2 regions of the Acidovorax sp. WCS2018Noco2-16 genome follow, and region 2 is predicted to be linked to the other one. Evidence: predicted binding sites of a transcription regulator. Region 2 holds the regulator's gene; the other holds the start of a gene.

Region 1 (8,149 bases), 490 kb from region 2:
ACCTGATGGGGGGCCTGGGTGGCCGCAACTTCTTCGTCAACGGGCTGATCGCCAAGTGGATGTACATCTCACTGCATCTGAACCACCACCGGGCCATTCTGGGCATTGGCAAGACGGCGGTGCTGGCGCTGGCGCGGCTGCTGCAGCAGCGGGTGTCGGGACGGCTGAAGCTGCATTGACCGGCATGGTCTGAAACACAGCTGATGCTATTGAATACATAGCTGATTGCGCTTGATTTCATTGGCTTTCCAATATAAAAGATATTGAAAGCCTTATGCAGCAAGCGCTACCAGCTCACTTTTTTGATTCAGCCGATCAGCAGCTTCTGCACCAGGTCGGCGGCGGTGGACGCGTGGTACTTGCGCATCAGTCGCGCGCGGTAGATCTCCACCGTGCGGTGGCTGATGTTCAGTGCGCGGCCGATTTCTTTGGAGGTAAGCCCGTCCAGCAGCCGCGCCGCCACCTCGCGTTCGCGGCCCGTGAGTTCGGCCTTGACCGAGCGCTCCGCGCTCAGGTCTTCAAAGCTCCAGATGCCCGATTCGTGCGGCGCCTCGCGGTTAAGGGCGCGGCCCGACACGTGGCACCAGAACATCTCGCCGCTGGAGCGCTTCATGATGCGGTTGTCGGCGTAGTGGCCGTGCGCGTTCAGAATGGGCTCCATGCGCCGGCCCAGCCGCTCGTACTCGTCGGCGCTGGGGTAGAGAATGCGAAAGGACTGGCCGATCAGCACCTCGCGGGAGGCGCCGAACATCTCGCACACCTGCCGGTTGCAATCCACCATGGTGCGGTTGCGGGAGATGACCAGCCCCACCGGGGCCATATCGAACGCAAGGCGGTAGTCGGCGATATCCATGGAAGTCTTTAGGGAAAACTACGTAATAAAGTACGTAGTATCGTAGCGCGATCAGTAGCGCCATTCATCTTGATGAGGAGTCACCAGTGAACAAGATCTTTCCCAATGCGACCGAGGCGCTCAAGGGCGTCGTCGCCGATGGCCAGTTGATGGCCGTGGGCGGCTTCGGGCTGTGCGGCATTCCCGAGGCGCTGATCGACGCGCTGCGTGATTCCGGCACCAAGGACCTCACCGTCATTTCCAACAACGCCGGCGTGGACGGTTTCGGCCTGGGCAAGCTGCTGGAGACGCGGCAGATCAAGAAGATGATCTCGTCCTATGTGGGCGAGAACAAGGAGTTCGAGCGCCAGTACCTGGCCGGCGAGCTGGAGCTGGAATTCACGCCCCAGGGCACGCTGGCCGAAAAGCTGCGTGCCGGTGGCGCGGGCATTCCGGCGTTCTTCACCAAGACCGGCGTGGGCACGATGGTGGCCGAGGGCAAAGAGCTGCGCGAATTCGACGGCGAGACCTACGTGATGGAGCGCTCGCTGGTGCCCGACGTGTCGCTGGTCAAGGCGCACCGCGCCGACAAGTCCGGCAACCTGCAGTTCCGCCTCACGGCACGCAACTTCAACCCTGCTGCGGCCACTGCCGGCAAGGTCTGCATCGTCGAAGTCGAAGAGATCGTCGAGACCGGCCAGATCGCCCCCGACGACGTGCATCTGCCGGGCATCTACGTGCACCGCATCGTGCACAACCCGACACCTGAAAAACGCATCGAAAAGCGAACTGTCTCGGCTGCAGTCCCGGTGGATGCCGCAGCTGCCAAGGTCGAGGCCCAGGCCGTCATCGCCCAGGCTGCCGCCAGCAGCGAAGTGGAAGTGCCGGTGCCCACCGTGCCCGCCAACCAACAAAAAGGAGCCTGAGATGCCCTGGACCCAAGACCAGATGGCCGCACGCGCGGCGCAAGAGCTGGAAGACGGCTTCTATGTGAACCTGGGCATCGGCATTCCGACCCTGGTGGCCAACCACACGGGCACCAAGGAAGTGTGGCTGCAGTCCGAAAACGGCATGCTCGGCATCGGCGCGTTTCCGACCGAAGACGCGGTGGACGCCGACCTGATCAACGCAGGCAAGCAGACGGTGACGACCATTCCCGGCTCCGCCATCTTCGGCAGCGACCAGTCGTTCGCGATGATCCGTGGCGGCAAGATCAACCTGTCGATTCTGGGCGCGATGCAGGTCAGCGAAAAGGGCGACCTGGCCAACTGGATGATCCCCGGCAAGATGGTCAAGGGCATGGGCGGTGCCATGGACTTGGTGGCTGGCGTCAAGCGCGTGATCGTGCTGATGGAGCACGTCGCCAAGAAGAAAGACGGCACTGAAGATCTGAAGATCCTGCCCGAGTGCACGCTGCCCCTGACGGGCGTGGCCGTGGTGGACCGCATCATCACCGACCTGGCCGTGCTCGATGTGACGCCCGAAGGCCTGAAGGTCGTCGAGCTGGCGCCTGAAGTCAGCTTCGAGGCGCTGCAGGCCAAAACTGGCGTGACGCTGATCCGCTGAAAGTGCGGGGCAGGGCGTGCGATGGCTTCTGGCACGCAGCCCGTGGCAACGACGGCCGATGAGGCGCTGCGCGGCCTCTGGCTGCAGGCCGGCTTGCCGCTAGAGGCGCTCGCCTTTGCCCAGCTGACCGGCGCCGACCCGGTTATGCCGTCGTCGTTCGCCGTCGGCGTTGCCGCGCAGGCCAGCATTGCAGCGGCCGCACTGGCGGCCTGCGAATTGCCCACCAGCGCGGTGCAGCCCGCCAGCAGGTGGCGGTGGACATGGCCCATGCCGCCATCGAATGCACCGGCTGGTTCAGCCTGGATGGGCAAGCGCCCGATTTGTGGGACGCGTTGTCGGGGCTGTACCGCTGCGCCGACGGGTTCGTGCGCCTTCACGCCAATTTTGCGCACCACCGCGATTCCGGCTTTGGCGCATTGCAGGCCGTGCGGCACAGCGCTCAGCTGTCGCGCACTCCGGCCGGCTGGTCGCGGCCTTCGGTGCCGCCGGGAACGCACCCGCCGCACTGGCCCTGACCGTCGTCAATCGCCCTTGGCCGTTTGGCCGCCGACCCCGGCAAATCACTTTACAGTCGCCGCTGGCATCTACCCCCGTCTTCTGCTTTTCGACCAGCGCATGAACGCCCAGAACCCTACCGTTGCTGATCTTCCCCTTTCGGAAGAAGGCGCTTGCGACAACCTGCACTACCCGCGTGCGGTGACCGACATGGCCGAGCGTTGCAAGGTGGTTGCGCAGGACGCGGCCTACACTGACAAAGGCATCAAGCTGCTGGAAAAGGGTGCGCGCGTGGACAACCGGCTGTACGAGCGCTTGGTACAGCACAAGCTTCGCGGCTCCATCGACAGCCAACTCAGCGTGTAGAACGCGGTCGATGTGCCTTCGCTGATTGCCGCCGCGCGGGCGCAGTGCGCGCAAGATCCATTGCCCATGCTGCTGTCGCATGCGCTGGGCGGCCCCGACCGTTTGCTGGCACCACTGCAGTTCGTGCCGCTGCCGCAGCCCATGGCTTTCAAGCTGACCGTCATGCGCGAGCAGCGGCCCGACCTGCTGGCCCACAGCCTGCGCATGGCGCTGATAGCGTTGTACCTGGGCGTGCAAAGCGGCTGGAGCGAACGCGAGTGCATTCCGCTGGCGGCTGCAGCGCTGCTGCATGACATCGGCGTGCTGCACATGGACCCGGTCTGGCGTGACCCCTACCACAAGGGTGACGGGTGCTGGCCGCAAGCACCCGGTGTCGGCCATGCTGATGGTGCGGGCGCAGGCGTATGCCAAGTCGGTTGAAACTGCGGTGCTGGAGCACCACGAACGCATGGACGGCACCGGCTACCCGCGCAGCCTGCAGGGCAACGCCATCTCGCCGATGGGGCAGATCCTGATGCTGGCCGAGGTGGCCGCGGCTTTTTTTGAAAAGTACCAGGACGACGCGCCCGCGCAGCGCCTGTCGCTCAGCCTGCGGTTGAACCACCGCAAGTTTTCTGCACCGCTGGCGTCATTGCTGCTGCCCCTGTTGCAACAGGCCGCCGTGGGGCAGGGCGGCATGCAGGCGGAGCAGCCCCTGTCCGCAAAGGACGAGGCCGCGCAGCACATCGCCACCCTGGCCGATGCCTTCCAGGCCTGGGACGACGCCCGCAAGGCGCTGCCGGCCGCCTGGCTGGCGCTGCCCACCGGCCGGGCCTGTGCTTTTGTAGACATGCGCCTGACTGCGCTGCAGAAGGCGCTGTACGAGGCCGGCTCGCACCCCCACCAGCAGGCCGAGATGCTGGTGCACCTGGAGGGCGACGCGCAAGGCATGGTCGAGCTGGAACTGCTGAACCGCGAGGCGATCTGGCAGCTGCAAAGCATCCTGAATGCCAGCCACAGCCGCTGGCCCTTGCTGGCGGACCGTGCCGATGCGGGCGACGCCTGTGTGGCGGACTGGCAAGACCAGTGCACGCAACTGCTGGCGGCAATTTAGTCCGATAGACCGCCATTGATCGCCGCATTGCGGTTGAGGATCCGGTGACACGTGGTGAAGATGCCGAGGTGTGATGCCTGCTGAATACTGTATATTTAAACAGCATCAAGTCATCACCATGTTTGTCCACCCCGCGCTCTCCGCTGCCCCTTCTTTGCCCAGGCTCGCCCTGAGGCGGGCTGAAAGCGCCTGCGAGTTGCCTGGTGTCTGGCGTGCCGATGGCATGGAGCAGGGCCCGCAGCGGACCCAGCCATCAGGCCATGCGCTGCTGGATGCGCAACTGCCCGGTGGTGGGTGGCCGCTGGGCGCCATGTCGGAGATCCTGTTGCCCGCGCACGCTTTCCATGAATGGCGTCTGGTGCTGCCCGCACTCGCCGGTGCCATCGCCGCCGGTCTGCCCGGCCAGGTGGTGCTGGTGGCACCTCCGCACGTGCCTTTCGGGCCGGTGCTGGTGATGGGTGGGTTGCCGGCACACCGGGTATGCCGCATCGTGGCAGGGCCCCATCAGGGTGCGCAGGCTGCCTGGGCCGCCGAACAAGCCCTGCGCTGCCGCGATGTGCTGGCGGTACTGGCCTGGTTGCCCCAGGCTGCCCCCGAGGTACTGCGGCGGCTGCAGCTGGCGGCTGCCCACCAGGGGCGGCTGCTCTGGGTCTTTCGGCCTGAACAGCTGCGCATGCAGGCATCGCCCGCGCCGTTGCGGCTCTGGGCGCAATCGGGTGGCGATGCCGATGTCGTCCAGGTGCACGTTCTCAAGCGCCGCGGCCCGCCCGTGGTGGTGCCCGTGCTGTTGCCGGCTTGCGACGCGCGATTGGCGGCGGTGCTGCAAGCCCAGGCGCGGCGTCGCCAGGCAGCGCAAGAAGCAGCGCAGCAGCAGTGGCAGGAAAGCCAGCAGCGCCTGCAGACCCTGCGTGCACTCGGGCTTCCCATCGAACCATCGCCGCGCCATGCACTGGATCGCACTGCCCCTGCCCGCGCCTGACCCGCAGCCCGGCGGCGTGCCTGTGCAGGCACATGGCTGGTGGGCGTTGCGCTTCACGCCGCGCGTGGCATTGCTGGAAGAGGCCCTGCTCATCGAGGTGGGCAGCGTGGCGCGGCTCTGGGGCGGTGTGCCGGCATTGCTGCAACTGCTGCAGCGGCATCGCCCGCTACCCTTGCCCGCAGCGGATGGCCAGGGTTGCAGCGCCGCATTGCAGCCGCCAGACGAATCCGGCCCAGCCCAGGCCCCCACGGCCTTGCAGGCGCTGGCGCAACTGCGGTTGTTGCAGACCAGCCGCCCCTTGCCGCGCCGCCTGCCGTACGACCTGCCACTGCGTACCTTGACCGACCTGCGCCCCCATGCGGCCGAGCTGGAGCACATGGGCTGCCGCACCTGGGGCGCCGTGCGCGCCTTGCCGCGTGCCGGCCTGGCGCGCCGGCTGGGCGCTGGCCCCTTGCTGGCGCTGGACAGGGCGTGGGGCGACGTGCAGCACCTGCCGCCCTGGCTGCAGGCCCCCGAAAGCTTCGCCATGGAGGCCGAACTGCCGGCCCTCGCCGAATCGGCCGATGCGCTGCTCTGGTCCGCCAGCCGCCTGTTGGGCGCGTTGCAATCGTGGCTGCAGGCGCGGCATCAGGGCGCGCTGGCGTTGTCGCTGGGCTGGCGCCACGATCTGCGCCGCATCGACGGCGTGGACTTGCCCGCCTGGCAAAGCCTGGAAGTGCGCACCGCCCAGCCCGTTCAGGAAATGACCCACTTGCGACGCCTGCTGGCCGAGCGACTGGGCCGTCAGCAGTTGGCAGCGCCGGTGAATCGCATTGCGCTGAAGGCCTTGCAGACGGCGCCCTGGACGGGCGACAGCATCAGCTTGCTGCCCCCGGGCCCGCACGACATGCCGGGCGAGCCCTGGCACCAGTTGCTGGAGCGCCTGTCTGCCCGACTGGGAGCCGGCCGTGTGCAGGGCCTGCGTCTTGTGGCCGATCATCGGCCCGAAGGCATGCAGGAATGGCAGGCGCTCGAAGGCTCAGCCGCAGGCGGTGGCCTCTGCGCTGCGACGGTCTTGCCTGCCGATGCCCGCGCCGTGCTGTGGCCGCGCTGGCTGGTGCAGCCGCCGCGCGCCTTGGCCCTGCAGGGCAGCCGCCCTTGCCTGCAAGGCCCGCTGCGCCTGCTGGTGGGGCCGCAGCGGTTTGAAACCGCGTGGTGGGAGGCCGGGTCGCAGGAGCAGAACGCACCGGCCGCCGAGATGCCGGTCATGCCAGGCGAGGCGGCCGCCGGACCTGCGCGGCGCGACTACTTCGTGGCGCACAACGCCACCGTCGGCCATGTCTGGATCTTTCGTGACCTGCAGGGTCGGTGGTTCCTGCACGGGATTTATGGCTGAATCTTGCTGAACGGCACTGCCGTCAGCCAACGGCTCAACTCGCCAATGGCGCCACGCCCAGCCGCTCGTGCAGGCGCGTGCTGGTGGTCGTGTATTGCAGCGCCACCTTGTCGCCCGAGAGATATTCGGCAGCGCTGAAGGCCGCCAGCGTGGCTTCGTGGAAGCCGCACAAAATCAGCTTGCGCTTGCCCGGATAGGTGTTGATGTCGCCCACCGCGTGGATGGCCGGCACGCTGGTGCGGAAGGCGGCGGTGTCCACCACCAGTTGCTTGCGCTCGATGGCCAGGCCCCAGTCGGCAATCGGCCCCAGGCGCGGGGATATGCCCAGGTAGGCGAGCAGCAGATCCAGCGGCAGGCGCTCCTCGCCGCCCTCGGGTGTGGTCAGGCGCAGCGCCTGCAGCATGCTGCCGTCCGCCGATGCTTCGATACCGTTGATCTGCCCGGCCACCACGCGAATGCGGCCGGCTTCGCGCAGCGCCGCCAGCTGGGCCAGCGCCTCGGGCGGGGCCTGGAAGGCATCGCGCCGGTGCAGCAGGGTGATGCTGGCGGGCGTGTTTTCAGTCTGATTGCCCAGCGCGACGGCGGCCATCACGGCCGGCTCTTCGCCGCCATGCACCACCACATGGCGCGCGGATGTATTGACTGTCAACGATGCGGCATCGGGGTGATAGAGAACCTGCGTGCCCGTGAAGGCGTCGATGCCATCGGCCTTCACGGTGCGGGGCACGAAGGCGCCCACGCCGGCGGCGATGAACACCGTGCGGGCCAGCAGCCGGGTGCCGGCCGAGGTTTGCAGCAGCACGCGGCCGTCATCCTGCAGCGCCAGCGCAGACACCACCTGGCTCAGATGCCGCTGCGGTGCGAACGGCGCGATCTGCCGCTCCAGCAGCGTCACCAGTTCCCGGCCAGTGCACACGGGCACGCCGGGAATGTCATAGATGGGCTTGTCTGCATACAGCTCGGCGCACTGGCCGCCCGTGTAGGGCAGGGCGTCGATCAGATGGGCGTGAATGCCGTGCAGCCCCAGCTGGAAGACCTGCCACAGGCCCACCGGCCCCGCGCCAATGACGACAGCGTCAACAGCCAGGGGTTCTTGGGGTGCTGGGCCGGTCACGTGCAATGCGAGGTCGAAACCGAGATCAGCGGATCAGGTCGGCAATCTTGCCCGGCTTGCCGTTCCACTCGTCGGCGTCGGGCAAGGGGGGCTTGCGCTTGGTGATGCTCTTGAACTGGGGCGACAGCTCGGCGTTGATCTTGATGAACGCGATCTGGTCTGCGGGCAGATCTTCTTCGGCAAAGATGGCATTGGCAGGGCATTCGGGAATGCACACGGCGCAATCGATGCACTCGTCAGGGTCGATCACGAGAAAGTTGGGGCCCTCGCGGAAGCAGTCCACGGGGCACACGTCCACGCAATCGGTGAACTTGCACTTGATGCAGTTT
Region 2 (8,149 bases):
CCGGCCGGCGCATCGTGCTGGCCACCAACGTGGCGGAAACCTCGCTCACGGTGCCGGGCGTCAGATACGTCATCGACGCAGGAACGGCAAGGGTCAAGCGCTACAGCTTTCGCAGCAAGGTGGAGCAACTGCTGGTGGAGGCCGTGAGCCAGGCCGCGGCCAACCAGCGCGCCGGCCGTTGCGGCCGCGTGGCCAACGGCATCTGCATTCGCCTGTACGACGAGGCCGACTTCAACAGCCGCCCGCGCTTTACCGACCCCGAAATCCTGCGTTCGTCGCTGGCCGGGGTCATCTTGCGCATGAAGTCGCTGCACCTGGGCGACGTGGGACAGTTTCCGTTCATCGAGGCGCCATCGGGCCGCGCGATTGCCGACGGCTACCAGTTGCTGGGCGAGCTCGGCGCGGTCAACGAGGCGAACGATCTGACACCCATGGGCGTGGAGCTGTCGCGCCTGCCGCTGGACCCGCGCGTGGGCCGCATGATCTTGGAAGCGCGCGACCGTAAGGCACTGGACGAAGTGCTGGTGATTGCCTCCGCTTTGTCGGTGCAGGATGTGCGCGACCGCCCACTCGAAGCGCAGCAGCAAGCCGACCAGGCGCACGCCAAGTTCGACGACGAGAAGAGCGAATTCAGCGGCTATCTGAAGCTGTGGAAGTGGATTGGCGAGGCGCGTGGTGGTGCGCCCAGCCTGCCGTCTGCACGCATGCAGCGCGAAGCCGCCCGCAAGGGGGCGCCGTCGCAAGCCGTGCTGCCCATCGCGCAGCGCATGGCGGCTGCCGCCCCACCGGCACCCGCACCCACGCAGCCGCAGGACCATCCCACGCACAAGCTCAGCAACCGCCAGTACGAGGCGCTGCTGCGGCAGAACTTCATCAGCGTGCGGCGCCTGCGCGAATGGCGCGACATCCACACGCAGTTGCTCACCGTGGTGACCGAGCACCGCTGGAAGATCAACACCACACCCGCCAGCTACGAGCAAATTCACTTGTCCATGCTGGCCGGCCTGTTGGGCAACCTGGGCATCAAGAGCGAAGAGGAAGACTGGTACCTGGGCGCGCGCGGCATTCGCTTTTACAAGCACCCTGGCGCGCACTTGAGCAAGAAGCCCGGCCGCTGGATCGTCGCGGCAGAACTGGTGGAGACCACACGCCTCTTCGGGCGCGGCATCGCCGCCATCGAGCCGCAATGGGTCGAAGAGATCGGCAGCCACCTGCTGAAAAAGCAGCTGCTCGACCCGCATTGGGAAAAGAAGGCTGCGCAGGTGTCCGCCATGGAGCGCGCCACGCTCTACGGTCTGGTCATCTACAACAACCGCCGCGTCAACTTCGGCAAGGTCGATCCGCACGCTGCGCGGGACATCTTCATCCGCGAGGCGCTGGTGGCGGGGCAGTGGGAGACGCGCCTGCCGTTCCTGGCCGCCAACCAGAAGCTGATCGCCAAGGTGGAAGAGTTGGAGCACAAGTCACGCCGCCAGGACGTGCTGGTGGACGACGAGCTGATCTACGCCTTCTACGATCAGCAGGTGCCGGCCGACGTGTGCACGGGCGCCGGCTTCGAGGCTTGGTACGGCGACGAAGCCCGCCAGAACCCCGACCTGCTCAAACTGACCCGCGACGAGTTGATGCGCCATGAAGCAGCCGGTATCACCAGCAACGCCTTCCCTAAGACCGTGCGGCTGGGCGGCGTGGACTGCGCTGCCAGCTACCTGCACGAACCGGGGGATGCCCGCGATGGCATCACCGTGACCGTGCCGCTGTTCGTGCTGAACCAGGTGAACGACGAACGCTGCGAATGGCTGGTGCCTGGCATGCTGCAGGCGAAGATCCAGGCGCTGCTGAAAAGCCTGCCGCAGCGCCCGCGTAGCCGCTTCGTGCCGCTGCCCGAAAGCGCCGCGCGGCTGGCTGGGTTGCTCGGTGCACCCGAGCGCTTCGGCCATGGCAGCCTGACCGACGTGCTGCTCAAGCAGGTGCAGACAGAAACGTCGCTGGATGTGAAGCGAGCAGACTTCAAGCTGGACATGCTGTCCCCCCATCTGTTCATGAACTTCCGCGTGGTGGACGAACACGGGCGGCAGCTGGGCCACGGGCGCAACCTGGGTGCGCTGAAGGCGGAGTGGGGCGCCAAGGCGCGCGGCGCGTTTCAAGCGCTCGCGGGGCTGAAGCTCGCTGGTGGTGGAGATTTAGCATCAAATATGCCTCCAGCGCTTGATAGTAAAGCGCAAGTAGCTATTAAAAGTGTAGCAAATAGATCTGGTGGCCAGGCCGCGAAAACGCCCGCTGCTGCAGATGCTGCCAACAAGCCGGCCACGGCCGCCGGACAACGCTACACGGCCTGGACCTTCGGCGAGTTGCCCGAGCTGATGGAAATTCGCAAGGCAGGCCAGACGCTGATCGGCTTTCCGGCGCTCATCGACGGCACCGACGCCGTCACCATCGAAGTGTTCGACGAGCCCGAAGCGGCGGCAGCCAAGCACCGCGCGGGGCTGCGGCGCCTGTTCGCGCTGCAGATCAAGGACGCGCTGAAGTACCTGGAAAAGAACATTCCAGACTTGCAGCGAATGGCCGTCGCCTACATGCCGCTGGGCACACAGGAAGAACTGCGCACGCAGATTCTCGACATTGCGCTGGAGCGCGCCTTTCTGCAAGACCCGCTGCCGACCAACGAGGCCGACTTCAAGCGCCGGGTGGAAGAGGGACGGGGTCGCCTCACCCTGATTGCCAACGAAGTCGCCCGCCTGGCTGGCACCATCCTGGTGGAGTTTGCCACTGCCGCGCGCAAGATCAAGGACACGAAGAACGCGCCGGAGGCCACGCAGGACGCCCAGCAGCAACTGCAGCGGTTGATGCCCCGGCAGTTCCTGGCAGCAGCGCCGTGGACTCAACTGGCGCACTTTCCACGCTATCTCAAGGCCATCACCCTGCGGCTGGACAAGCACCGGGCCGACCCTTCGCGCGATGCAGCACGACTGACGGAATTGCGCCCACAGGAGCAGCGCTATTGGCGCCTGGTGGCTGACCGAAAGGGCAAGGTGGACAGTCGCATGCAAGAGTTGCGCTGGCTGCTGGAGGAATTGCGCGTGAGCTTCTTCGCGCAGGAACTGCGCACCCCGCAGCCGGTCAGCGTCAAACGACTGGACAAGCTCTGGGCACAGATCAACGCGTAGCGTGTGATGACAGCACGGACGCTGGCGAAGTCACTCAACGGGCGGCGCACAGCGGGCCGGTGACGGTGAGGTCCATTCGAGTTCGCCTTCGCCTGCGTGGTTCGAAACCTGGTGGTCAGACGGCCAAGTGAGCCTCTGATGCTGCCAGGCGGTCGAGCTCAGCGCATACATCGGCCATACGCCCGGAAATCACCAGCCTTGCGGGGTCGGTCGCGTGTACGCGGCGCATCACGCGCAGCATGGGGCGGTCTTTCTTGAGGGCAGAACCGTGCTGGTAGCTGCCGGTGCCGGCATGAAAGCGGTCGGCGTTGGCAGCCTTCGCAGGTGCAGCGGGCAAGGCATTTACCCGTGAAGTCGACGGAACCTGTTGCCGTGGCAGGGTCAACAAGGAACGCGCAGGTGCAATCACTGGCCATGTCCCTGCAGGAGCGGAAAAGCCCGAACTGGACACCACTGGAGCCGGACTGGCCAATGGGGCATTCGCTGTGGCCACTGGCTGGCAAGAAGGGGCAGCGGGCTGCTGAGAACCAATGCCGGCTGCCGGGCGGACATGATTTGAGGGCAGTGCATCGCTCGGGCTTGCGCCGCGGCTTGGGCGAGCGAAAAACTGAGTCAGGGCTTTGACGGGCTGCGACAAAGACGAAAAGGCAAGCAGGGCAATTCCCATGTGAAAACTCCATCGTGGTCAATGCCTCGAACAGCGCTGGAGCGTTCCGGAACGGCTAGCTCAGATTGCTTTTCGCAAGTCGGCGACGACTCAACCTGGCTTTTCAAATAAGCCATTTCAAGACAGTGCGCGAGCAAGCTGGCAACCCGGGCCGCCCGGTGGCAGCACCAGCCCCGTGCGACGGCACGGAGGGTTGAACACAGGCAGGATTGCCATTGGGCGACTTGCCGCAGGGTTGGCGTGTAAGGCTTTGGTAAGGCGCTATGTGCGCCGTACTCCCACCCCACCGCCAGACGCCCGCCACCTGCGGCACGCCGCGTTCGCGCTACATGAGCATCGTGTTGCGGATCAGCCCTACGGCCAGGCCTTCGATTTCGAACGGCTCACCGGGTTGAACGGTGATCACCGGGTAGTCTGGGTTTTCTGGCAGCAGCTCAACGGCCGTGCCGGTTCGGCGCAAGCGCTTGACGGTCACGTCGTCACCCAGGCGGGCGACGATGATCTGGCCGTTGCGGGCTTCGCGCGTGGACTGAACTGCCAGCAGGTCGCCGTCCATGATGCCGATATCGCGCATGGACATGCCGCGCACTTTCAGCAGGTAGTCGGGCTTGTGCTGAAACAGGCTGCCTTCCACGCTATAGGTCTGGTCTACATGTTCCTGCGCGAGAATCGGCGAGCCTGCGGCGACGCGGCCGATCAGCGGAAGCACCAGCTGTGACAGGCCTGGAATGGGCAAATTGAACTGCGTGCCGCGTGCCGCGTTGATGGAGCGCACGGTTTCACTGCGCAGGCGGATACCGCGCGACGTGCCGCTGACCAGTTCGATGACGCCTTTGCGTGCCAGCGCCTGAAGGTGTTCCTCGGCCGCATTGGCGGACTTGAAGCCCAGTTGCGCAGCGATTTCGGCGCGAGTGGGTGGAGCACCAGTGCGGGCGATGGCGGTCTGGATGAGATCCAGAATCTGTTGCTGGCGGGCGGTGAGCTTGGGACTGTCGAGCATGGCGAGGTTCCAGTGCAATGCGGTGATCAAAAGGATCGACGGCGGGACTGTTTTTTAATCCAGTACCTGTATTTTTAACCAGTTTTTCGAAGGATGCAAGTGGGCGCTCAAAAAATCGTGGTGCTGGGAACGGGGGGCACGATCGCTGGCACCGCCAGCGACTCGTCGGACAACATCGGCTACATCGCTGCCCAGGTGGGGGTGCAGCAACTGCTGAATGCGGTGCCTGGCCTGGTGGCCGCTGCGGGCGGCGAGCTGGTGGCCGAACAGGTCGCCCAGGTGGACAGCAAGGACATGGACTTCGGCATCTGGCAGCGGCTGGGCGACCGTTGCGCAGTGCATCTGGCCGACCCCGAGGTGCGCGGCATCGTCATCACGCACGGCACCGATACGCTGGAAGAGACGGCCTGGTTCCTGCGGCTGGTGCTGGATGCCCACAAGCCAGTGGTGCTGACCTGCGCCATGCGGCCGGCCTCCGCCCTGACGCCAGACGGGCCGCAGAATCTGCTCGATGCCGTGGCGGTGGCTGCCACCCCAGGTGCGCGTGGCGTCGTGGCGGTAGCCGCCGGCACGCTGCATGGTGCCGAGCAGGTTCGCAAGGTACATCCGTATCGCGTGGATGCTTTCGATTCCGGAGACAGCGGCCCCCTTGGCTGGGTGGAGGAAGGCCAGGTGCGGCTGGCGCGCGACTGGCCTTCCGCTGAGCCACTGCATGCCCGCTCTCAGTGGGCCACCGCTGCACCGTCAAGCTGGCCCCGCGTCGAGGTGTTGCTCAACCACGCCGGTGCGTCGGGCCGTGTAGTGGATCTGCTGGTGGCCGACGGCGTGGCGGGCCTGGTGGTGGCTGCAACGGGCAACGGCACGCTGCACCATGATCTGGAGGCTGCGCTACTGCGTGCACAAGCGGCGGGCGTGGCGGTGCGGGTGAGCTCGCGCTGCCTGCTGGGCCGGGTGTTGCCGCGTCCGGGGGATTCCCTGCAGGCTGATGCGCACGGCCTGGGGGCGGTAAAGGCGCGGGGTTCGTTGTTGCTTGAACTGCTGGCGGCTCGCTCGCACTGAATGCCTATCACCTACCGCCCAAAGCAAAAGCCCCGCATGCGGGGCTTTGTTCATCGGTTCAGGCTGCGGTCAGTTCGACAGGGCCTGCAGCGCGCGCTGGGTGATTTCTTCCACTGATCCCGTTCCACTGATGGCGCGGTACTTGGGCGCTGCATCGGGCTCTTGTTGAGCCCAGCTCGAGTAGTAGTCGACCAGCGGGCGGGTCTGCGCGCTGTAGACATCCAGGCGCTTCTTCACCGTGGCTTCCTTGTCGTCTTCGCGCTGGATCAGTTCTTCACCGGTCACGTCGTCCTTGCCGTCGACCTTGGGCGGATTGAACTTGACGTGGTATGTGCGGCCACTGGCCGGGTGCGAGCGGCGGCCGCTCATGCGTTCGATGATCGCTTCGAACGGCACGTCAATTTCCAGCACGTAGTCCAGCTTGACGCCGGCGGCCTTCATGGCGTCGGCCTGGGGAATGGTGCGGGGAAAGCCGTCGAACAGGAAGCCTTGTGCGCAATCGGGCTGGGCGATGCGTTCCTTTACCAGATTGATGATGAGGTCGTCGCTGACGAGCGCGCCAGCGTCCATCACGGCTTTGGCTTCGAGACCCAGCGGCGTGCCGGCCTTCACCGCGGCGCGCAGCATGTCGCCCGTGGAAATTTGCGGAATGCCGTACTTCTTGCAAAGGAACGCGGCCTGGGTGCCTTTGCCCGCGCCAGGCGCGCCCAAAAGAATCAGCTTCATGGATCTCCTCTCGATGTTGAATTCGGCTGGCATCCGGCCGCGGCTGAGCGTGCGCCGGGCGGGTGCAATCGTTGCGGTCGAGGATAGCATGCGACACCTGCACCAAACTGACGCGTCATCAAGGTGACGCGGCGCGGCGCTAGTAGTTGCCGAGCGCGTTTCGCGGCGTCTTCGCACCGCCTGGGTGCATGGCGGGTCTGGCCGGGCGCAGTGCTGGCTGGGCCGCCTAAGCCAACAGGGAACGCACGCGTTCCAGATCCGCCGGCGTATCGACGCCCAGGCCGGGCGCCGTCGCCGCCACGTGCACCGCGATGCGGTGGCCGTGCCATAGCGCGCGCAATTGTTCCAGCGCTTCCAACGCCTCGGTGGGGGCTGGTGCCAGTTGCGGAAACTGCCGCAGGAATGCGGAGCGGTAGCTGTAGATGCCAACGTGGCGCAGCGGCGCGTAGCCGGCTGGACCGGTAGCGTCCTTCCACCAAGCCGTGCCTGGCGCATGGTCGCGTGCGTGCGGAATGGGGGCGCGGCTGAAGTAATGGGCCAATCCCCGTCCGTCGAGCACCACCTTCACCACGTTGGGATTCACGTAGTCGTCGACTGAATCGATGGCGTGCGCGGCCGTGCCCATGCTGGCGTCGTGGCGCTCGGACAACAGCCCGGCCACGGCATCGATGAGGGCGGGGTCGATCAGCGGCTCGTCGCCCTGCACGTTGACCACGATGTCGTCACCCGCCAGCCCGAGCAACTCGCACGCCTCGGCCAGCCGGTCACTGCCGCTCGCATGATCGGCGCGGGTGAGCACGGCTTCCACACCATGCTGGCGGCATGCCGCGACGATGCGCTCGTCATCTGCCGCCACCACGCTGCGCCGTGCACCGCTGAGCGCAGCGCGGCGCGCCACGTGCACCACCATCGGCAGTCCGGCGATGTCCGCCAGCGGTTTGTTCGGCAGGCGGGTCGATGCCAGGCGGGCCGGGATCAGTATCGTGAAATCTGGCCGAGCAGGCCGAGCGGGCACAGCAGCGCCACTCATGCAGCGTCGATTTCGTCGTCGGTGAGGGTGCGGGCTTCGTTTTCCAGCAGCACGGGAATACCGTCGCGCACAGGGTAGGCCAGGCGCGCGCTGCGCGAGACCAGTTCCTGGCGATCACGGTCAAAAACGAGCGGGCCTTTGGTGACAGGGCAGACCAGTAGGTCGAGCAGTTTGGGGTCCATGGCGTCGGCGCCCGGTGGGGCGATATGTGCGGGTGAGAAGAGGGCGCGGCCGTCGGTCAGGCCGCAGCTGCCGATGATAGTTGCGAGTTGGCTCGCGCCAGTTGCGCATCCAGCGTCGTGAAGAACTCGGGTGGCAGACGCAGAGCCAGCGGAACGGCCAGTGCGTCGGGGTAATTCGGCCACAGCTTGATCGCGTCTTTTTCGGTGCAAATCAGCCTGTATCGCTTATCAGATAAGCGCTTCCAGCTATTAAAATCATAGTGATCTGGCAGCGCTTCGGCATGTTCCACCGTCAACCCTTGGGCGCGCAGCATGCTGAAG

What was found. Region 2 encodes LexA, which represses DNA repair genes until DNA is damaged. Its sites were predicted from a motif close to ACTGTATNNNNATACAGT; they were not measured.
Region 1: a site for LexA is predicted at 4,439-4,456, ahead of imuA (translesion DNA synthesis-associated protein ImuA). Genes of this name have one in related genera too.

The regions. Positions count from the first base shown of each region.
Region 1 is NZ_JAVTJJ010000001.1:528,181-536,329, reverse strand. It holds gene RQI28_RS02385 (FAD-dependent oxidoreductase) at 1-179, shown strand, start outside; gene RQI28_RS02380 (PAS and helix-turn-helix domain-containing protein) at 308-853, opposite strand; gene RQI28_RS02375 (CoA transferase subunit A) at 940-1,758, shown strand; gene RQI28_RS02370 (3-oxoacid CoA-transferase subunit B) at 1,760-2,398, shown strand; gene RQI28_RS19705 (hypothetical protein) at 2,659-2,913, shown strand; partial or broken gene RQI28_RS19700 (HD-GYP domain-containing protein) at 3,014-4,352, shown strand; gene imuA (translesion DNA synthesis-associated protein ImuA) at 4,471-5,331, shown strand; gene RQI28_RS02340 (DNA polymerase Y family protein) at 5,297-6,706, shown strand; gene RQI28_RS02335 (NAD(P)/FAD-dependent oxidoreductase) at 6,741-7,820, opposite strand; gene fdxA (ferredoxin FdxA) at 7,846-8,149, opposite strand, start outside.
Region 2 is NZ_JAVTJJ010000001.1:33,399-41,547, forward strand. It holds gene hrpA (ATP-dependent RNA helicase HrpA) at 1-3,164, shown strand, start outside; gene RQI28_RS00165 (hypothetical protein) at 3,280-3,501, opposite strand; gene lexA (transcriptional repressor LexA) at 4,157-4,831, opposite strand; gene RQI28_RS00175 (asparaginase) at 4,925-5,890, shown strand; gene adk (adenylate kinase) at 5,960-6,616, opposite strand; gene kdsB (3-deoxy-manno-octulosonate cytidylyltransferase) at 6,843-7,646, opposite strand; gene RQI28_RS00190 (Trm112 family protein) at 7,643-7,828, opposite strand; gene lpxK (tetraacyldisaccharide 4'-kinase) at 7,885-8,149, opposite strand, start outside.